2 linked regions of the Hyphomicrobium denitrificans ATCC 51888 genome follow. The protein of the gene in region 1 interacts with the protein of each later gene in a pairwise test. Links are inferred from orthologs where the notes say so. Each region holds a gene or a part of one and is shown on either strand. Other genes may lie near its edges.

Region 1 (8,936 bases):
TCCCGGCGATCGCGTCACGCTCTTCGCTTACGCCGCGCATCACAATCCGAAGTTCTGGCCGGAGCCCGAGTCGTTCCAGCCCGAGCGCTGGATGGCGGGCAACGCAAAGAAGCAAGTCAAGTACAGCTACATTCCGTTCGGCGGCGGCAAGCGTTCGTGCATCGGCGGCGCGATGAGCCAGGTCGAGAATACGCTGGCTCTGTCGCTGCTGCTTCGCCGGTTCCGGCCGGAATACGTCGGCACCGATCCGGCGCGCCTCAACGCGACCGTGACGCTGACGCCGAAGGGCGGCCTGCCGTTCAAGATCAGAGAGCTGGGCTGATCTCCAAGGTGGAGGCGCGCGTCGCCTCCATTATTTCTGTCTGACCTCCCAACCCGACGGAACGCAGTCACCTAAACGTGATGGCCGCGAGCCTGCGCGTTTGCAGGCGTTGAGCTGGTTTTCCACAGCTTCGTTCGGCACTGCATCATCACAACTGCCTTCTGGAAATTCTCAGAGAATTTCAAACCGCGGCTGTCGCGGCCTCGCAGCTGCGAGAGTTGCAGGTGTACGCATGAGGTTAATGCTGTCATAGTCTGGGCACGTTATGGATTTAGCAAGGAATTCTGAGCGTCAGTTAGATCGTAAATACTTGGTTCCAACTCCAGGAGACCCCCGGCCATGGAGTCCGTGAAAACCACAGTCCTCGGTAAGTCCGTGTTTCTGCTCACGGGAGCGAGATCGCGCAAAACGACATTCAAAGGCAAGCACTCGCATACGCTTGTCGTCGAAGCGCCAGAAAAACTCATCGAAACTGCACGCCGCAATCCCGATGCAGTCGCCTTCGGGTTCGTCGCTGGCAGTTGGGTCGCGGCCGCCTAAGCGCCGGTTACCGTCCGGATCGATGAGGTGCGTGACCTCCACACCCGTATAGAACCGGGCGAAGCGCCCCGAGGGCCGACCGATGTACAGAGTTCCGGCGGCCCTTGCGGCGATCAAATTCAGAAGCACAATCTGCAAATATTCAGGTCGCCGTTCGGCATAGCGAGCGGCCTGATCAGATCGCCTTGACGACCGGACCAAACGGCAGATCGGTCACGCCAGGATCGATGCCAAAACCGGTCAGCAGCGCATTCACCTGACCCCGATGATGTGTCTGATGATTGAAGAGATGGGCGACGAGCAGCGCTTTTGAAGCGGATAATTCGCGGCCCGCGACTGCCGAAAACCAACTGACGTCGCCCGCAAGCGCCGCGTCGTCGATGCCATCAGCCCAGCGTTGGATTTGGTCGTCGAAGCGTTGGCGCGCGCTTGCGAGTTCGTTCCAGCCATCGATTGCGATCAGCCCGTCTGGAATTGTCCGCGCGGCAGGCGGGGAAGCCGCGCCGAAGCGTGACAGCCATATCTGATCAGCCCACAAGAGATGGTTCAGCGTGGCATGGATCGAACCGAAGAATACGCCGCGATTTTCGCGGCGTTGGGCATCGGTCAATTTTTCCGCCGCATCGTAGACGTTCCGATTTTGCCACGCGTTGTAGCGAGCCATCGTTTGAACGTAGGCGGCGGAGATCATTCTTGCACCTCGCGTCGGAGGCCGGGCGGCACTGTTCATTGCGCCACCCGGAGAATTGTATCGGCGCGCTTAGCCGACGATTTCGTCGAGGCGGAAGTTCAGCGCGATTTCGCGATCGGCGGCAGCAGGGCTGTCCGAACCGTGCGTCGAGTTCGAACCCTTCGATTCCGCGAAGAGCTTGCGAACGGTTCCTTCGGCGGCTTCCTTGGGGTCGGTCGCGCCCATGACTTCGCGATACTTGGCGATCGCATTCTCGCCTTCCAGCACCTGCAGAACGATCGGGCCGGACGTCATGAAATCCACGAGCTCGCCGTAGAACGGACGCGCCTTGTGTTCCTCGTAGAATTTCTCGGCCTGCGCCCGGGTCCAGCGCACGCGCTTCTGAGCGACGATGCGGAGGCCGGCGCCTTCGATCACGGCGTTGATCTTGCCGGTCAGATTGCGGCGCGTTGCGTCCGGCTTAATAATTGAAAACGTACGTTCAACGGCCATAAGTCTGCCTCGCTTTGCGGTTTCCTGAGAGTTGGCGGGCTTATAACCGTGAGGGTTCACACCGGCAAGCGCGCGGAGGCGGTCGAGTTGAAGCAGTCGGTTGCACGTCGCACGAAATTTGACCGGTTCACCGCATAATCGCCCGATTGACGCGCGCAACTGGCTGTGAACAGTGTGGCCGGGGGGAACACTCGGTCTCTTGAAACGGGTTGAGAGACCCGCGTGTGCGAAGAAGCGAGAATGACCGGACAAGCCGACGACATTCAGTGGTATATTGCACGGGATGGCAAACAGCACGGTCCCTTGACCGATGTTGAGCTGCGAACCTTCATCGCGCATAGCTACCTTCGCCAAACGGATCTGATCTGGCGCCCCGGCATGTCTGAATGGCAAGCCGCGCCTGCTGTTTTCCCGGCGGCGTTTCACGGCGGCAGCGAACAGCCCCAGGCTATCCCGCAAGCGCATCGCGCGGCGCCCGCTCCGACGTATACGGCGCAATCAAATGCGTCGGCGCAGTATGCTCCTCATTCCGGTTTCGACGGCGCGGATGCGCGGCCGCAACGCGGCAATCTCGTCAAGCGTCTCGCCATCGCAAGCATTGCGCTGACGGTGATCGGTGGCGGCGCGTTTGCGCTTGCGACGTATCATGGCCCGCTGATGGAGATCGTCTCGGGCGGATCGGATACGACAAGCGGCGATCAGGCACCTGTCGTCGCGGCGCCGGACGAGGTGAAGCTTGCCGACGCGCATCCACAAAACGATGCAGCGAGTGCCGAGCCGACGCCACCAGCCGCCAGCGATGTCATTCCCGCCGCGCCGCCGGAACCTCAGCAGCAGACTGCCGAGAGCCCGGCGCAGCCGCAACAGAGCCCGCCACCCAGCGATCCGCAAACGACGACGACGGCGTCCGTCTCGAAGCTCGGCGGAACGAGCGGTTCGGCACAGGGTCGATCGGACATGCAGGTCGCCGCCGTCGAACCCGAGGCGCCCGAGCCTGCGCCTCCGGCCGCCATCGATGGATCGTCGCTCGACGGACGCTTGCAGAAAGTGCCCGTTTGGGAGCTGATCAAGGCCGAATATCCGGATTGGTACACGTCGCAGATTTCCACGGCGAACAAGATGGTCGCCGACAAGAAGTCCGACAACGAAGTCGCGATGTCGCTCGCGCAGGGCCTCGTCAACCTCCGCCGTCAGAACGCCGACAAGGCTCTCGCCGCCAGCTCCGAAAAGCTGCAGGCCATCGCGGTCGCATTTCTCGCGCATCTGAAGTCGCTTCGCTCGCAAAGCGTGAGCGCCTGCTTCGGCTTCATTTCGAAAGGCGAGACAAGCCCTGCCGTCGTGCAGATGATGGAGCATCCGGAAACGGCGACGGCACTCAATGCCCAGGCTGACGCGGTCTTCCAGGCAATTTCCGAGGGCCGCAAAAATCCGGTGAAGCACGACTCTGCCGTCAAGAGCGACTATGACGTGCTGATCAAGGAACTTGCCAAGCTCGGCTGGAAGGAAGACGACCTCCAGGTCTTTTCCAATCCGAAGCTGCTCGCCAAGCGCGAGCCGGAGCAGGTCTGCAAGATGGTGCAGGAGTGGTTCGTCGCGCACCTCGCCGTGCAGGACAAAGCAACCCGCGATCGCCTGCTTTATGAGACGCTCAAGCCCGTCGTGTCGGGCTGACGCGCGGTGGCATACGCGGCCATCAAAGTTCTGCTGACCGCCTTGCTCGTCGTTGCAATTTCGGAAGTGGCGAAACGCTCCAGCGTTCTCGGCGGGCTCGTCGCGTCGCTGCCGCTGACGTCGCTTCTGGCGATCATCTGGCTTTACGGTGAGACTGGCGATACGTCGAAGGTCGCCCAGCTCTCGACCAGCGTCTTCTGGTACGTCCTGCCATCTCTTGTTCTGTTCGTCGTCTTGCCGCTCCTGCTGGCGCGCGGGTTCGGATTCTGGCCGAGCCTTCTGATCGCCTCGGCTGCGACTTTTGCGGCGTACCTGCTGATGACGGCCGTGCTTGCGCGCTTCGGCATCACCCTGTGAGGCGTGACAGGCGCGGGCGGACAGGCTATCGGCTCGTCCCATGCTGCATATCAACGATCTGACCTATCGGATCGAGGGACGGCCGATCCTCGAGCAGGCGACTGTCGCGATCCCCTCCGGCCACAAGGTCGGCCTCGTCGGGCGCAACGGCGCCGGCAAGACGACACTGCTGCGTCTTCTCAAAGGTGAGATCGCGCCGGACGACGGATCGATATCGATCCCGCGCAACGCTCGCCTCGGCCACGTCGCGCAGGAAGCGCCGGGCGGCGACGACAGCCTGCTCGACTGGGTGCTTTCCTCCGACACCGAGCGCGCCAGCCTGCTCGCCGAAGCCGAGCACGCGGCCGATCCGCAGCGGATCGCGGAAATCCAGATTCGCCTAACCGACATCGACGCGCATTCGGCGCCGTCGCGCGCGGCGCGCATTCTGTCGGGTCTTGGTTTCGACGAGGAGGCACAGCGACGGGCGTGCCGCGAGTTCTCGGGCGGCTGGCGCATGCGCGTCGCGCTCGGCGCCATTCTGTTTCTCAAGCCCGACATTCTGCTGCTCGACGAGCCGACGAACTATCTCGATCTCGAAGGCACGCTCTGGCTCGAGAACCATCTCAAGGCCTATCCGCATACCGTGCTGATCGTCAGCCACGATCGCGATCTCTTAAACCGCGCCGTCGGCTCGATCCTGCATCTCGATCGCGGCAAGCTCACGCTGTACGCAGGCGGCTACGACGACTTCGAGGAAACGCGGCGGGAAAAGCAGCGCCTCGAAATGAAACTGATGAAAAAGCAGGACGAGCAGCGCCGTCATCTGCAGGCGTTCATCGATCGCTTCAAAGCGAAGGCCAGCAAGGCGGCGCAGGCGCAAAGCCGCGTCAAAGCTCTCGCGAAGATGCAGCCGATCGCGGCGCAGGTCGACGATCGCGTCGTGCCGTTTCGCTTTCCCGATCCGCAGAAGGTGATCGCGAGCCCGCTGCTCCGGATCGAAAAGGCGAGTGCCGGATATGATGCAGAGACGCCTATTCTAACTGGGCTCGATCTGCGCATCGACAACGACGATCGCATCGCCTTGCTCGGACAGAACGGCAACGGCAAGTCGACGTTGGCGAAACTGATCGCAGGGCGGCTGACACCGCTTTCCGGCAACGTCTTCGGTGCGCAAAAGGTCGAGGTTGGATATTTCGCGCAGCATCAGCTCGACGACTTGCTGCCGACGGCGACGCCTTACGATTACATGCTGAAACTGATGCCTGAGGCAACGGAAGCCCAGCGGCGGACGAAGCTCGGCACGTTCGGTTTCAGCGCCGATAAAGCCGACACGCAATGCGGCAAGCTTTCCGGCGGCGAGAAGGCGCGACTGCTATTGGCGTTGACGGCCTTTCACGGTCCGCACGTGCTGATCCTCGACGAACCGACGAACCATCTCGACATCGACAGCCGCGAAGCGCTCGTGCATGCGCTGATGGAATACAACGGCACCGTCATCCTCATCAGTCACGACCGGCATCTGATCGAAGCGACGGCGGATCGTCTCTGGCTGGTGCGTAACGGCACAGTGAAATCCTACGATGGCGATATGGAGAGCTATCGCGCGCTGCTGCTCGAAGAACGTGGCGCGCGGACGGTGGAGCGTCGCGACGATCGCGGCGACGGCGAGGCGAAAGCATCGCGCACGGATCAACGCCGGGCGGCCGCCGAGAAGCGGGCCGAGCTTGCGCCGCTGAAGAAAGCGATGGTCGCTGCCGAAAAGCTCGTCGACAAGCTGACGAAAGAGATCGCGGCGCTCGATGCGCTGCTTGCCGATCCGGCGCTCTATACCAAGGACCCCGGCCGCGCCCAGAGCACGGCGCAGCAACGCGGCCAGCTCAGCAGACAACTCGGCGAGGCGGAAGAGGCCTGGCTGCTGGCGACTGAAGCCTACGAGGACGCGGCCGTCGGCGCCGACGCATAAGCCGTTTCATCCGCTGTCGAATCCGACCTTGGTGGCGGCGCGCACGCGGAGCGTTGCGATTTGTCGCGATTTCCACATCTGGAAAAGAAGCGGTCCGGAACCGATTTTCAGAATGCGGCGTTCATGAGGCGCAGGGCCAGTGCCCCCCGCGTACCTGCGCAACGGGTCTCAACGATGAAACAGGAATTCGTCTATCACAAACTCGCTCCCCGCAATGCCGTGGCACGTCCGGCGCGTGCACAGGCAGCGGACGCCACCGTCGCGGTGAGGGAATATCTTGCGTACGTAGCGATGCTTTCGATTGCGGTCGTGATCGCGATCATTACCTTCACGTATGCGGCGAACATCACGGTCAAATGGCTCGACGCAGCAGTGAAGCCGAGCTTCCTCGCTGAAACTCGCACCGTACCGGCGCCATCGACGCAGCTCGCGATGCTTCCGGCCGTCAAGCCGTTCAAGCCCGCGAATAAGTAAAGCGAACGCTGAGTTCGTCATTTAGCTTCCGATAGATTGATGTGCGGGTTTCGCCGCTGTATCGGTTTCCGCATTCGTCTGTCGTCGGAACCCTGCGCGCATGTCCGCCATTCACCGATCGGATTCGGCTAGGTGCGTTGCCGAAGTTTTCTTTGCATTTTTGAAACTCGGCCTGACGTCGTTCGGTGGGCCGGTCGCGCATCTCGGCTATTTCAGGCAGGAGTTCGTCGAGCGGCGTAAATGGCTCGATGAATCGGCCTATGCCGATGTCGTTGCGTTGTGCCAGTTTCTGCCTGGGCCCGCCTCGAGCCAAGTCGGTATCGCGATCGGGTTGTCGCGCGCTGGATTCGCGGGCGCTCTTGCGGCATGGACCGCTTTCACGCTGCCGTCGGCGTTGGCGCTCGTTCTGTTCGCATACGGCATTTCCGCGAGCGGCGTTCCGCTCGATAGCGGCTGGCTGCACGGATTGAAGGTGGCCGCCGTGGCGGTCGTCGCACTTGCCATTCTCGGCATGGCGCGAACGCTGACGCCGGACCTCCAGCGCGGGGCACTCGCCATTGTCGCAACGCTCATCGCGTTCGCGGTGCCTTCATCGCTCGGGCAGATTGCGGCGATCATTTTCGGTGGCGTTGCAGGAGCGCTGTTACTTCGCGGCGGTGGTTCGTCCGCAGGCGAGGCGCACTTGCCCCTGACCATCAACCGTGCAGCAGGCACGGTCTGTCTCGCGCTATTCGCTGGCTTGCTTGTCGGACTGCCGTTGCTGGCCGCTGCGAGCCACAGCCAAGACCTTGCTCTGTTCGATAAGTTCTTCCGTACGGGAGCGCTGGTGTTCGGTGGCGGTCACGTCGTTCTGCCATTGCTTCAATCCGAAGTCGTGGCTCCCGGATGGGTAAGCAACGACGCCTTCCTCGCGGGCTATGGAGCGGCGCAAGCCGTTCCGGGGCCGCTGTTTACGTTCGCGGCGTATCTCGGCGCCGTGATCGGCGGGGCGGGCACCGCCGTGCTGTGTCTGATCGCGATCTTTCTGCCGTCGTTCCTGCTGGTCATCGGGGTATTGCCGTTCTGGCAGGAACTCAGACGCCTCCCGATTGCGCAGTCAATGTTGCGCGGCGTGAATGCCTCGGTCGTCGGCCTTTTGCTTGCGGCCTTTTACGATCCGGTGTGGACGTCAGGAATTTTGAGCAAGAGCGATTTCGCGCTCGCGGCGGCGGATTTCGCGCTGCTCTATCTTTGGAAAGCGCCGCCGTGGCTGGTCGTCGTGCTGAGCGCGGTTGCCGGGCAAGCGCTCGCGACGCTTGCCTAGCGCAGCAAACTCAGCCGCTGATTTTTGAGAAGTCAGCAACCGTTTGCGTGGCTGCGCGGATTTCCGACAGCAGGCGCAGACGGTTCTCGCGAATTTTCGGATCGTCGGCGTTGACGAGAATTTTCTCGAAGAACGCGTCGACCGGCGCGCGAAGTTCCGACAGCGCGCGCATGGCGCCTGCGAAATTCTCGACGTTGATGGCGGCGACGGTGTCCTGCTTCGTCGCCTCGATGGCGGCGGCGAGCGCCGTTTCTTCCTTCTCGGTGATCAGCTTCAGATCGTAAGGACCGGCGTAGGATTTCTTGTCCTTCTTTTCCTCGATGGCGAGGATGTTCGCCGCGCGCTTGACGCCTGCGAGAAGGTTCGCGCCGTCGTCGGTTTTCAGGAACGCATCGAGCGCTTCGACGCGACGAACGATGAGCGCGAGGTCGTCCTGGCCTCCGAGCGCGAACACGGCGTCAATCAGATCGTGGCGTTTGCCCTGATCGCGCAGGAAGACTTTCAAACGGTCGGCGAAGAAGGAAAGGAGGTCGCTCTGGACCTCACCTGCCGCCTTTTTTGCGCCGTGCAGGCGTTCGCCAATCTCGATGTAATGGTTGAGCGGCACCCGCAGATCATTTTCCAACACGATGCGGATGACGCCCAATGCGGCGCGGCGGAGCTGGTAGGGATCGCCGGAGCCGGTCGGCTTTTCGCCGATGGCCCAGAAGCCAACGAGAGTATCGAGCTTGTCGGCAAGCGCGACGGCGACCGCGACAGCGTCGCCCTGATCCTCGCGCGGAACCGTATCGGTCGGGCCTTTCGGCTTGTAGTGAAGTTCGAGAGCGCGGGCGATCTCGGGCTTGGTGCCGACGTGCTCGGCGTAGTAGCGGCCCATCAGGCCTTGCAGCTCCGGGAACTCGCCGACCATTCCGGAGACGAGATCGGCCTTCGCCAATCCTGCCGCACGGCGCGCGTCTTCCGGAATAGCGTCGCAAGCGCCTGCAAGCTCGAACGCGAGCGCCTCGATGCGTTCGACGCGATCTTTCTGGCTGCCGAGCTTTTCGTGGAACGTGATGCCCGAAAGCTTGCCCGCCATCTCGCCGAGCGGATGCTTCAGATCCTGCTCCCAGAAGAACTTGGCGTCGGACAGCCGCGCGCG
Region 2 (9,507 bases), 350 kb from region 1 along the record:
GCCGCTGTTTCTTGGTGCGCGCGGCGGGCCGCTGTCGCCGCGTCTCATTCAACTCGCGATGGCACGCATGCGCCGGGAGCTTGGCCTGCCGGAAACGGCGACGCCGCACGCGCTCCGGCATTCGTTTGCGACGCATCTGCTCTCGGCGGGGGCCGATTTACGGCAAATTCAGGAGCTTTTGGGCCACGCCTCGCTTTCGACCACACAAGTCTATACGGAAGTCGATCGAGACCGCCTGCTGTCCGTCTATGATCAAGCGCATCCGCGGACGGCTCGCAGCTAGCCTGAGCGTTTCCATTTCGAGTGCCACATGACAACGCATGTCCGGACATTCCTATTCTTTTGTTTCGCGCTGCTGATCGCGGCCAGCGCGACGGCTCGGGCGGATGATGTGCCTGTCCCCTGCCGCGGCACGGACATGCTGGCGGAGTTGCAGACGCGATCGCCGGACGCCTACAAAACCGTCATCGAAGAAAGCCGGCAGACGTCAAACACCGAAGCGGTACTGTGGAAGATCGAGAAGTCCGGCGTCGCTCCGTCGTATCTGCTCGGAACGATGCACCTTTCCGACCCGCGTATTTCGCGATTGTCGGCGAGGCAGCAGGACTTCATCGCGCATTCGAAGTCCGTGGCACTTGAAGTTGCCGACCTTTCGGAAAAGGCCGTCGGCGAAGCGATGGCGAAGGCCGGCCACCTTCTGCTTTACACGGATGGGCACACGCTCAACGCGCAGCTTACGGACGATGAATTCAAAGTCGTGCAACGTCTCGTCAAAGAGGCGGGGATGCCGGAAGAAGCATCGGGGCTCGTCAAGCCGTGGCTCGTCAGCATGCTGCTTGCGACGTCGGACTGCGAACGCAAGCAGGTCGTGGCGGGCGCCAAGGTGCTCGATTTGCAAGTTGCGGAGGAAGCGAAAAAGCACGGGCTGACCGTCAAGGGTCTCGAGACCATCGAACAGCAACTCGAATCCTTGGCTTCGATCGCCGATGATCAGCAGGTCGCCATGTTGAAGGTTGGGATCAAGTATGCCGATCGTACCGACGATCTGATGGAATCGATCGTCCAGATGTATTTGCGACGCGAGATCGGCGCGGCGATGCCGTTCCAGTTGGCGCTCGCGGCCGAATCCGGCGTTCCGGCTTCGGCTTTTGACGACTTCAAGAAGGGGCTTCTATCGGATCGCAACGTCCGAATGCGCGATGCCGCCGAGCCGCTGCTTCAGGACGGCAGCGCCTTTATCGCGGTCGGAGCGCTGCACCTCGTCGGGCCGACGGGGCTCGTCGCGCTGCTGCGCGAGCGCGGCTACACAGTCACGGCCGTGGAATAACCGCACCACGTGGCCGGGCTCAACCCGGCCACGAAGGTCTCAGAAGTGGATCGCGCGTTTGCCGACCGCGAGAGCCGCTTCCTTGACGGACTCGCTCAATGTCGGATGCGCGTGGCATGTGCGCGCGAGGTCTTCTGCCGAGCCGCCGAATTCCATCAGCACGCACGCTTCCGCAATAAGCTCGCCCGCGTTGGCCCCGATGATGTGGACGCCCAGCACGCGATCCGTCGCAGCATCGGCAAGGATTTTGACGAAGCCGTCCGTCATGCGGATCGATTTCGCACGGCCGTTGGCGGTGAACGGAAACTTGCCGACGTTGTAGGCAATTCCAGCCGCTTTCAGTTCCTCTTCGGATTTGCCGACGCTCGCGACTTCGGGCGAGGTGTAAATGACGTTCGGGATCACATCGTAGTTCACGTGCCCAGCTTGGCCCGCGATGATTTCGGCGACGGCGACGCCTTCGTCCTCGGCTTTGTGCGCCAGCATCGGACCGGCGATGACGTCGCCGATCGCGAAAATGCCGGATGCGCTGGTCTGGAAATGGCCATCGGTCAGGATGCGCTTTTTCGCATCGAGCGCGACGCCAGCTTCAGCAAGGCCCAATCCGTCGGTGTAAGGAACGCGCCCGACCGCAACGAGAACGACGTCGGCTTCGACCGTCTCGGTGGCTCCGCCAGCCGCCGGTTCGATCTGAACGCTGAGCGGCTTGCCCGGGGTTTCGGGGCCGGTGACGCCCGTGACCTTGCTCGCCAACCGGAACGCAATGCCCTGCTTGTCGAGCAGACGCTGGAACGCGCGCGCGACTTCCTTGTCGATGCCCGGCAGAATGCGATCGAGATATTCGACGACCAACACGTCCGCGCCAAGGCGACGCCACACCGAGCCGAGTTCGAGGCCGATGACGCCAGCGCCGATCACCAGCAGCTTGCGCGGCACGGACGCGAGTTCCAGCGCGCCGGTCGATGACACGACGCGCTTTTCGTCGATCTCGATTCCCGGCAGACGCGTAACATCGGAACCGGTGGCGATGACGATCGACTTGGCTTCGAGCGTTTCAGTCTCGCCGCCGGGCGAGGTGACCGCAACTTGACCGCTTTTCACGATGCGGCCAGTGCCAAAGTACGTCTGGACCTTATTTTTCTTCAGCAGGTAGGCGACGCCTTCGACGTTGCCTTTGACGCCTTCGCGCTTGAATGCCTGCATCTTCGGCAGATCGAGGACGGGCGACGCATCGATGCCCATCGCGCCGAACGCGTGCTTGGCTTCGTCGTAGGCGTGCGAGGCATGCAGCAGGGCTTTCGAGGGGATGCAGCCGACATTCAAGCACGTGCCGCCGTGCGTGCCGCGCTTTTCGACGACGGCGACTTTCAGCCCGAGCTGCGCGGCGCGAATGGCGCAGACGTAGCCGCCGGGGCCCGTGCCGATCACGATCAAATCATATGATGCTGTCATTCCTCAGAGCTCCAGGATGAAGCGCTGCGGATCTTCGAGACATTCCTTGATGCGGACAAGGAACGTCACCGCCTCTTTGCCATCGACGATGCGATGATCGTAGGACAGCGCGAGATACATCATCGGGCGCGCAACGATCTGGCCGTTGCGGACGACCGGGCGTTCCTCGATGCGATGCATGCCGAGAATACCGGATTGCGGCGCGTTCAGGATCGGCGTCGACATCAGCGAGCCGTAGACGCCGCCGTTCGAGATCGTGAACGTACCGCCCTGCATGTCCTCGATCGACAGTTTGCCGTCGCGGGCGCGCTTGCCGAATTCGGTGATCTTCTGCTCGATCTCGGCGAGGCTGAGGCGGTCGGCTTCGCGCACGACCGGCACGACGAGGCCCTTCTCCGTCCCGACCGCGACGCCGATGTGATAGTAATTCTTGTAAACGATCTCGTCGTGATCGATCTCGGCGTTGACGGAGGGCACGTCGCGGAGCGCCTGAATGGCGGCCTTCACGAACAGGCCCATGAAGCCGAGCTTCACGCCGTGCCGTTTCTCGAACACATCCTTGTACTGCGCGCGCAGCGCCATGATGGCGCTCATGTCGACGTCGTTGAACGTCGTCAGCATTGCGGCGGCGTTCTGCGCTTCCTTCAGGCGGCGCGCGATGGTCTGGCGAAGCTTCGACATCCGGACGCGTTCTTCGCGCGTCGCATCGTTGGCGGGTGACGGCAGGCGCACGTCGCGCATCACAATCGTCGCCGGCGCTTCTTGAATGGTGACCGCGTTGGGCGAGACCGGCGCGGCCGTTGGTTCACGCAGAGGCGGCGGAGATGCCGCCGGTTTTGCGGCCGTGGCTGCAACGGCATTGATGACGTCTTCCTTCAGGATTTGCCCGCGGCGGCCGGTACCACGCACGTCGGAGGGTTCCAAGCCAGCTTCCGTCAGCGCCTTGAGGGCGGCGGGCGGCGGGCGAGGGGCGTCTGCCGCTGGAGCGCTTTCCGGAGCTTTCGCTGCGACATGCTCGGGCTTCGGCTGCGAAGGGGGCGCGGACGGCTTTGCCGCCTGGGGCGCCGTCGTTTGAGAATTGCCTGCCGATGACTTCGCCGCGCCATCTTTCAAGGCCGCGAGCAGAGATCCGACCGCCACCGTCGTACCCGACTTGACGAGAATGTCGCCCAGCACGCCGGCCGCGGGAGCGGGAACTTCGACGGTCACTTTGTCGGTTTCGAGCTCGACCAGCGGCTCGTCGACATTCACGGCGTCGCCGGTCTGTTTGAACCACTTGCCAACGGTCGCCTCCGTGACGCTTTCCCCAAGCGCGGGAACGCGAATCTCAATCGACATCTCAGTCCTCACACCTTTGATTGCGATCGGCGACTCCGCTTCGCGGAGCCGGCCGCCGATCGCGGTTGCTCGTCTTGCTCCGGTGCGCATCGGCAGCGAGCCCGGAGTTTCGTTGATTGCGATCGGCGACTTCGCTTAGCGGAGTCGGCCGCCGATCGTGGTTGTTCGTCTTGCTCCGGTGCGCATCGGCAGCGAGCCGGAGTGTCTTTGATTGCGATCGGCGTGTCCGCTGAACGGAACCGGCGCCGAACGCGGCTATTGCTATGTTCCGAGCGCGTCGGCGACGAGCGCGGTCTGTTCCTTGATATGCTGAGACAGGAGGCCGGTCGCGGTCGACGCGGACGCCGCCCGCCCGGCATAGCGTGGGCGACGGTGAATATACCCCAAATGGGTCAAGACCCATTCGATATTCGCGTCCATGAAGTACCAAGCGCCCATATTTTTGGGCTCTTCCTGGCACCAGACGATTTCAGCGAATTTGAATCGGCCGAGTTCCTGAATCAGCGCACGCGCCGGGAACGGATAGAGCTGCTCGACGCGGAGCAGGTAAACATCGTCACGCCCCTGGGCATCGCGTGCCTGCAGCAGGTCGTAATAGACCTTGCCGGAACAGACGACGACGCGCTTGATCTCATCGTCCGGGCGAAGCTTGAGCGAGGAGACGCCACGTTCGGCGTCGTCCCAAAGCAAGCGGTGGAAGCTCGTTCCCGGCCCGAACTCCTCGATCTTCGACGTGACGCGCTTGTGCCGGAGCAGCGATTTCGGCGTCATCAAGATCAGCGGCTTGCGGAAGTTGCGGTGCAGCTGACGGCGGAGAATGTGGAAGTAGTTCGCGGGCGTCGTGCAGTTGGCGACCTGCCAGTTGTCTTCGGCGCAGAGCTGCAGATAACGCTCGAGGCGCGCGGAAGAATGTTCCGGTCCCTGGCCTTCGTAGCCGTGGGGCAGAAGACAGACGAGGCCGGACATGCGCAGCCACTTGCGCTCGGCGGAGGAGACGAACTGATCGAACACGACCTGCGCGCCGTTGGCGAAGTCGCCGAACTGCGCTTCCCAAAGCGTCAGCGCGTTGGGCTCGGCGAGCGAATAGCCATATTCGAAGCCGAGCACGGCTTCCTCCGAAAGCATCGAATTGACGATCTCGAAGTTGGCCTGATTTGGCGCCAAGTGCTTGAGCGGCGCGAAGCGGCGATCCGTTTCCTGGTCGATGAAAACGGCGTGGCGCTGCGAGAACGTCCCGCGTTCGCAATCCTGCCCGGACAGCCGGACGCGGAAGCGCTCCATCAACAGCGACGCGAACGCGAGGTGCTCGCCCATCGCCCAATCGATGCCGACGCCCGACTCCGTCATTTCACGCCGGCGTTCGAGAAGCTTGGCGATCGTTTTATGAATGTGGAAGTCGTTGGGAATGGACGTCAGACGGCGGCCGAGATCTTTCAGGGTCTCGATCGGGATCCCGGTGTTGCCGCGCCAATCATCGCTGTCGGAGCGCGTGATGCCCGACCAGCGGCCGTCGAGCCAGTCCGCCTTGTTCGGCTTATAGCCATCGGAGACGGCGAACTCGTTATCGAGATTGGAGCGCACCGAGGCTTTGATCTCGTCGAATTCGGCGACCGTGATGACCTCTTCGTCGATGAGCGATTGCGAGTAGATTTCGACGGCGGTCGGATGCGCCTTGATCCGCTTGTACATCGCCGGCTGCGTGAACATCGGCTCGTCGGTCTCGTTGTGACCGTGACGGCGATAGCAGAACATGTCGATGACGACAGGTTTCTGGAAGCGCTGGCGAAATTCGGTTGCGATCTTCGCGACGTGAACGACGGCTTCGGGATTGTCGCCGTTGACGTGGAAAATCGGCGCTTCGATCATCAGCGCGACGTCGGAGCAGTAGGGCGACGAGCGCGAGTGATGCGGCGCCGTCGTGAAACCGATCTGGTTGTTGATGATGAAATGAATTGAGCCTGCCGTGCGGTGACCGCGCAGTCCCGACAGGCCGAAGCATTCCGCGACGACGCCCTGGCCCGCGAACGCCGCGTCGCCGTGAATGAGCAGCGGCAGCACCGGAGTCCGGTCGCCGCCGGAGCAGCCTTGCTGATCCTGCTTCGCGCGCACCTTGCCGAGCACGACAGGATCGACGATTTCGAGATGCGACGGGTTTGCCGTCAGCGAGAGATGCACGCCGTTGCCGTCGAACATGCGGTCCGACGATGCGCCGAGGTGATATTTGACGTCGCCCGAACCTTCGACGTCGTCGGGCTTGAATGAGCCGCCCTTGAACTCCTTAAAGATCGCGCGCAGCGGCTTCGCCATGACGTTGGCGAGAACGTTGAGACGGCCGCGATGCGCCATGCCCAGCGCGATTTCACGCACGCCCAAATGACCGCCGCGCTTGATGATCTGCTCAAGCGCCGGGATCATCGCTTCCGCGCCTTCGAGGCCGAAGCGCTTCGTGCCGGTGTATTTCAGGTCGCAGAATTTCTCGAAGGTTTCGGTTTCGACGAGCTTGCGCAAAATCGCCTTGCGCCCCTCGGGCGTGAAGCTGATGTCCTTTTCCGGTCCTTCGATGCGCTCCTGAATCCAGCTTTTCTGCGCCGGATCCGTGATGTGCATGAACTGGAAGCCGATCTGGCGGCAATACGTGCGGCGCAGGATCGTCAGGATCTGTCGCATGGTCGCCGTTTCGAGGCCCATGACGTGATCGATGAAAATCGGCCGGTCGAGATCGGCTTCGGTGAAGCCGTAGGTTTCCGCCAACAGTTCGCGATGGACGCGGCGATCGGCAATGCCGAGCGGATCGAGGTCGGCGGCAAGGTGGCCGATGACGCGATAGGCGCGGATCAGCATCAAGGCGCGGATCGAATCCTGCGTCGCGCGAAGCGAAGCGGCGGGCGTGATCTCGAAGCCCGCCAGCTGCGCGCGCCGCTCGATCTTGTCGCGAATCGCGCGCTCGGTTGCGCCGTAGTCGCCCGTCAACGCGCCGACCAGATCGCGATCGGTGCCGGTATCGTTCAATAGCGCTTCGAGCGGCGGCGCCCAGGCCGGGCCACTGGAAACGGATGGCCCCGCGGCCGGCTCCTTGATGCTGTCGAAAAACAATCGCCATTCGTCGCTGACGGCGCCCGGGTTGCGCTCGTACTCGGCCTGCATGTCTTCGATGTAGGGTGCATTCGCAGCGCTCAGGAACGAGGTGCGGAGAAACGCTTCGTTCTGGCCATTTCGTGACATCTGCTTCGTCCTTTTGAGGCTCGGTTGCCTATCGAGGTCTCGGGATGACGCGCACGGTCGAGATCAAAAAAATGCCCGATTGGTTCGGCCATGTGCTGACTGAGACCTTACGCGCGCAAGATATCAATTAGTGTACGGCCGAGAGCAGCGGGACTTGGCGAAATGGCGATGCCTGCGGCCTGCATCGCCGCGAGCTTGTCTTCCGCCTTGCCCTTGCCGCCGGAGATGATCGCGCCCGCGTGACCCATGCGCCGTCCGGGCGGCGCGGTTACGCCGGCGATGAATCCGGCCATCGGTTTCTTTCTGCCTTTGCGAGCTTCCCGCGTCAGAAATTCCGAAGCATCTTCCTCGGCGGAACCGCCGATTTCGCCGATCATAATGATCGATTGTGTTTCATCGTCCGACAGGAAGAGGTCGAGGACGTCGATGAATTCGGTGCCTTTCACCGGATCGCCGCCGATGCCAACAGCGGTCGTCTGACCAAGGCCGACGTCCGTCGTCTGCTTCACTGCCTCATATGTGAGGGTTCCCGAACGGGATACAATGCCGACGCTGCCGTGCTTGAAGATGTTTCCGGGCATGATGCCGATCTTGCATTGATCGGGCGTCAGGATGCCGGGGCAGTTCGGTCCGACGAGTCGCGATTTCGATCCATCGAGAGCGCGCTTGACGCGCACCATGTCCATCACCGGAATGCCCTCGGTGATGCAAACGATCAGCGGCACTTCCGCGTCGATCGCTTCCAGGATCGCGTCAGCGGCGAACGGGGGCGGCACATAGATCGACGACGCCGTGGCGCCGGTCCTGGCGACCGCTTCCGCCACGCTGTCGAAAAGAGGCACGTCGGCAAGCTCGGCGTCGGGGTGCTTGCTGCCGCCCTTACCGGGGGTTACGCCGCCGACGATCTTCGTCCCGTAGGCCCGCGCCTGCTTCGTGTGAAACGTGCCTTGGCTGCCTGTTATGCCCTGGCAGATGACCTTCGTCGCCTTGTCGACCAGAATTGACATTCCGTCCCCGCATTGACTGTCTTTTTGAGGCTCGGAATGTCGCGCATCTTTTGCGGTGCAGCAAGACCAACTATCGTGCCAATGCGAGATATTTCGGCATTCCGGCGAAGATCAGGCGACCTGTTTCAACTCGTCGGTGATCTTTTTGGCGGCATCCGCAAGGTCGTCGGCGGGAATGATCTTGAGACCCGACTCCTTTAGGATTTTCTTACCCAGATCGACGTTGGTGCCTTCAAGGCGCACGACGAGGGGCACTTTGATGTCCATTTCGCGGGCCGCCGCGATCACGCCTTCCGCGATGATGTCACAACGCATGATGCCGCCGAAGATATTGACCAGGATGCCCTTCACGGACGGGTCGGCGAGGATGATCTTGAAGGCTTCGCGCACCTTTTCCTTCGACGCACCGCCGCCGACGTCGAGGAAGTTGGCGGGCTCCGCACCATAAAGCTTGATGATGTCCATCGTCGCCATTGCGAGGCCGGCACCGTTGACGAGGCAGCCGATGTTGCCGTCGAGCTTGACGAACGCGAGGTCGTGCTTCGAGGCTTCGATCTCGGTCTGATCTTCTTCGCCGAGGTCGCGCAGCTCGACGATTTCGGGGTGCCGATAAAGGGCGTTGGAGTCGAAATTCATCTTGCCGTCGAGGCAGATGAGCTTGCCGTCCTTGGTGACGACCAGCGGATTGATCTCGAGCAGACTCATGTCCTTCTCGACGACCATGCGGTAGAGGTTCTCGACGAGCTTGCCCGCCGCCTTCACCTGATCACCCTTGAGGCCCAGCGCGAAGGCAACCTTGCGGCCGTGAAACGGCTGATAGCCGGTGGCGGGATCGATCGTCAGAGTGTGAATTTTTTCCGGCGTTTCGTGCGCGACGTCTTCGATGTTCATGCCGCCCGCCTGGCTGACGATGAAGGCGACACGCGACGTCGAACGATCGACGAGCGCGGAGAGATAAAGCTCGCGATCGATCGCGGAGCCGTCCTCGATATAGAGCCGATTGACGACGCGCCCGGCGTTTCCGGTCTGGACCGTGACGAGCGTTTTACCCAGCATCTGCTCGGCGAATTCCTTCACCTCGTCGATCGATTTGGCGAGGCGAACCCCGCCTTTGTCGCCTGCAGACGCTTCAAGGAATTTGCCTTTGCCGCGGCCTCCGGC

What was found.
Region 2: the proteins of HDEN_RS14130 (region 1) and HDEN_RS15965 interact in binary tests that used the Escherichia coli proteins (3 or more experiments, as listed by UniProt). The link is inferred for Hyphomicrobium denitrificans ATCC 51888 from one-to-one orthologs.

The regions. Positions count from the first base shown.
Region 1 is NC_014313.1:2,945,383-2,954,318, forward strand. Bases 3,661-6,565 are described here. They hold HDEN_RS14130 (ABC-F family ATP-binding cassette domain-containing protein), read left to right. Parts: upstream 3,661-4,113; coding sequence 4,114-6,018; downstream 6,019-6,565. Other genes in these bases: HDEN_RS14120 (DUF4339 domain-containing protein), read left to right, coding at 3,661-3,716; HDEN_RS14125 (DUF3147 family protein), read left to right, coding at 3,723-4,073; HDEN_RS14135 (hypothetical protein), read left to right, coding at 6,193-6,492. Also shown: HDEN_RS14100 (cytochrome P450), read left to right, coding at 1-322; HDEN_RS14105 (hypothetical protein), read left to right, coding at 662-862; HDEN_RS14110 (DinB family protein), read right to left, coding at 1,038-1,553; ndk (nucleoside-diphosphate kinase), read right to left, coding at 1,623-2,045; more of HDEN_RS14120, read left to right, coding at 2,286-3,660; chrA (chromate efflux transporter), read left to right, coding at 6,593-7,795; glyS (glycine--tRNA ligase subunit beta), read right to left, coding at 7,806-8,936. UniProt on the Escherichia coli protein: Genetic data indicate it may be involved in ribosome assembly or function.
Region 2 is NC_014313.1:3,296,588-3,306,094, forward strand. The notes cover bases 4,179-7,654. They hold HDEN_RS15965 (2-oxoglutarate dehydrogenase E1 component), read right to left. Parts: upstream 7,340-7,654; coding sequence 4,379-7,339; downstream 4,179-4,378. Other genes in these bases: sucD (succinate--CoA ligase subunit alpha), read right to left, coding at 7,447-7,654. Outside these bases: HDEN_RS15945 (tyrosine recombinase XerC), read left to right, coding at 1-283; HDEN_RS15950 (TraB/GumN family protein), read left to right, coding at 311-1,327; lpdA (dihydrolipoyl dehydrogenase), read right to left, coding at 1,367-2,779; odhB (2-oxoglutarate dehydrogenase complex dihydrolipoyllysine-residue succinyltransferase), read right to left, coding at 2,783-4,117; more of sucD, read right to left, coding at 7,655-8,346; sucC (ADP-forming succinate--CoA ligase subunit beta), read right to left, coding at 8,458-9,507. UniProt on the Escherichia coli protein: E1 component of the 2-oxoglutarate dehydrogenase (OGDH) complex which catalyzes the decarboxylation of 2-oxoglutarate, the first step in the conversion of 2-oxoglutarate to succinyl-CoA and CO(2).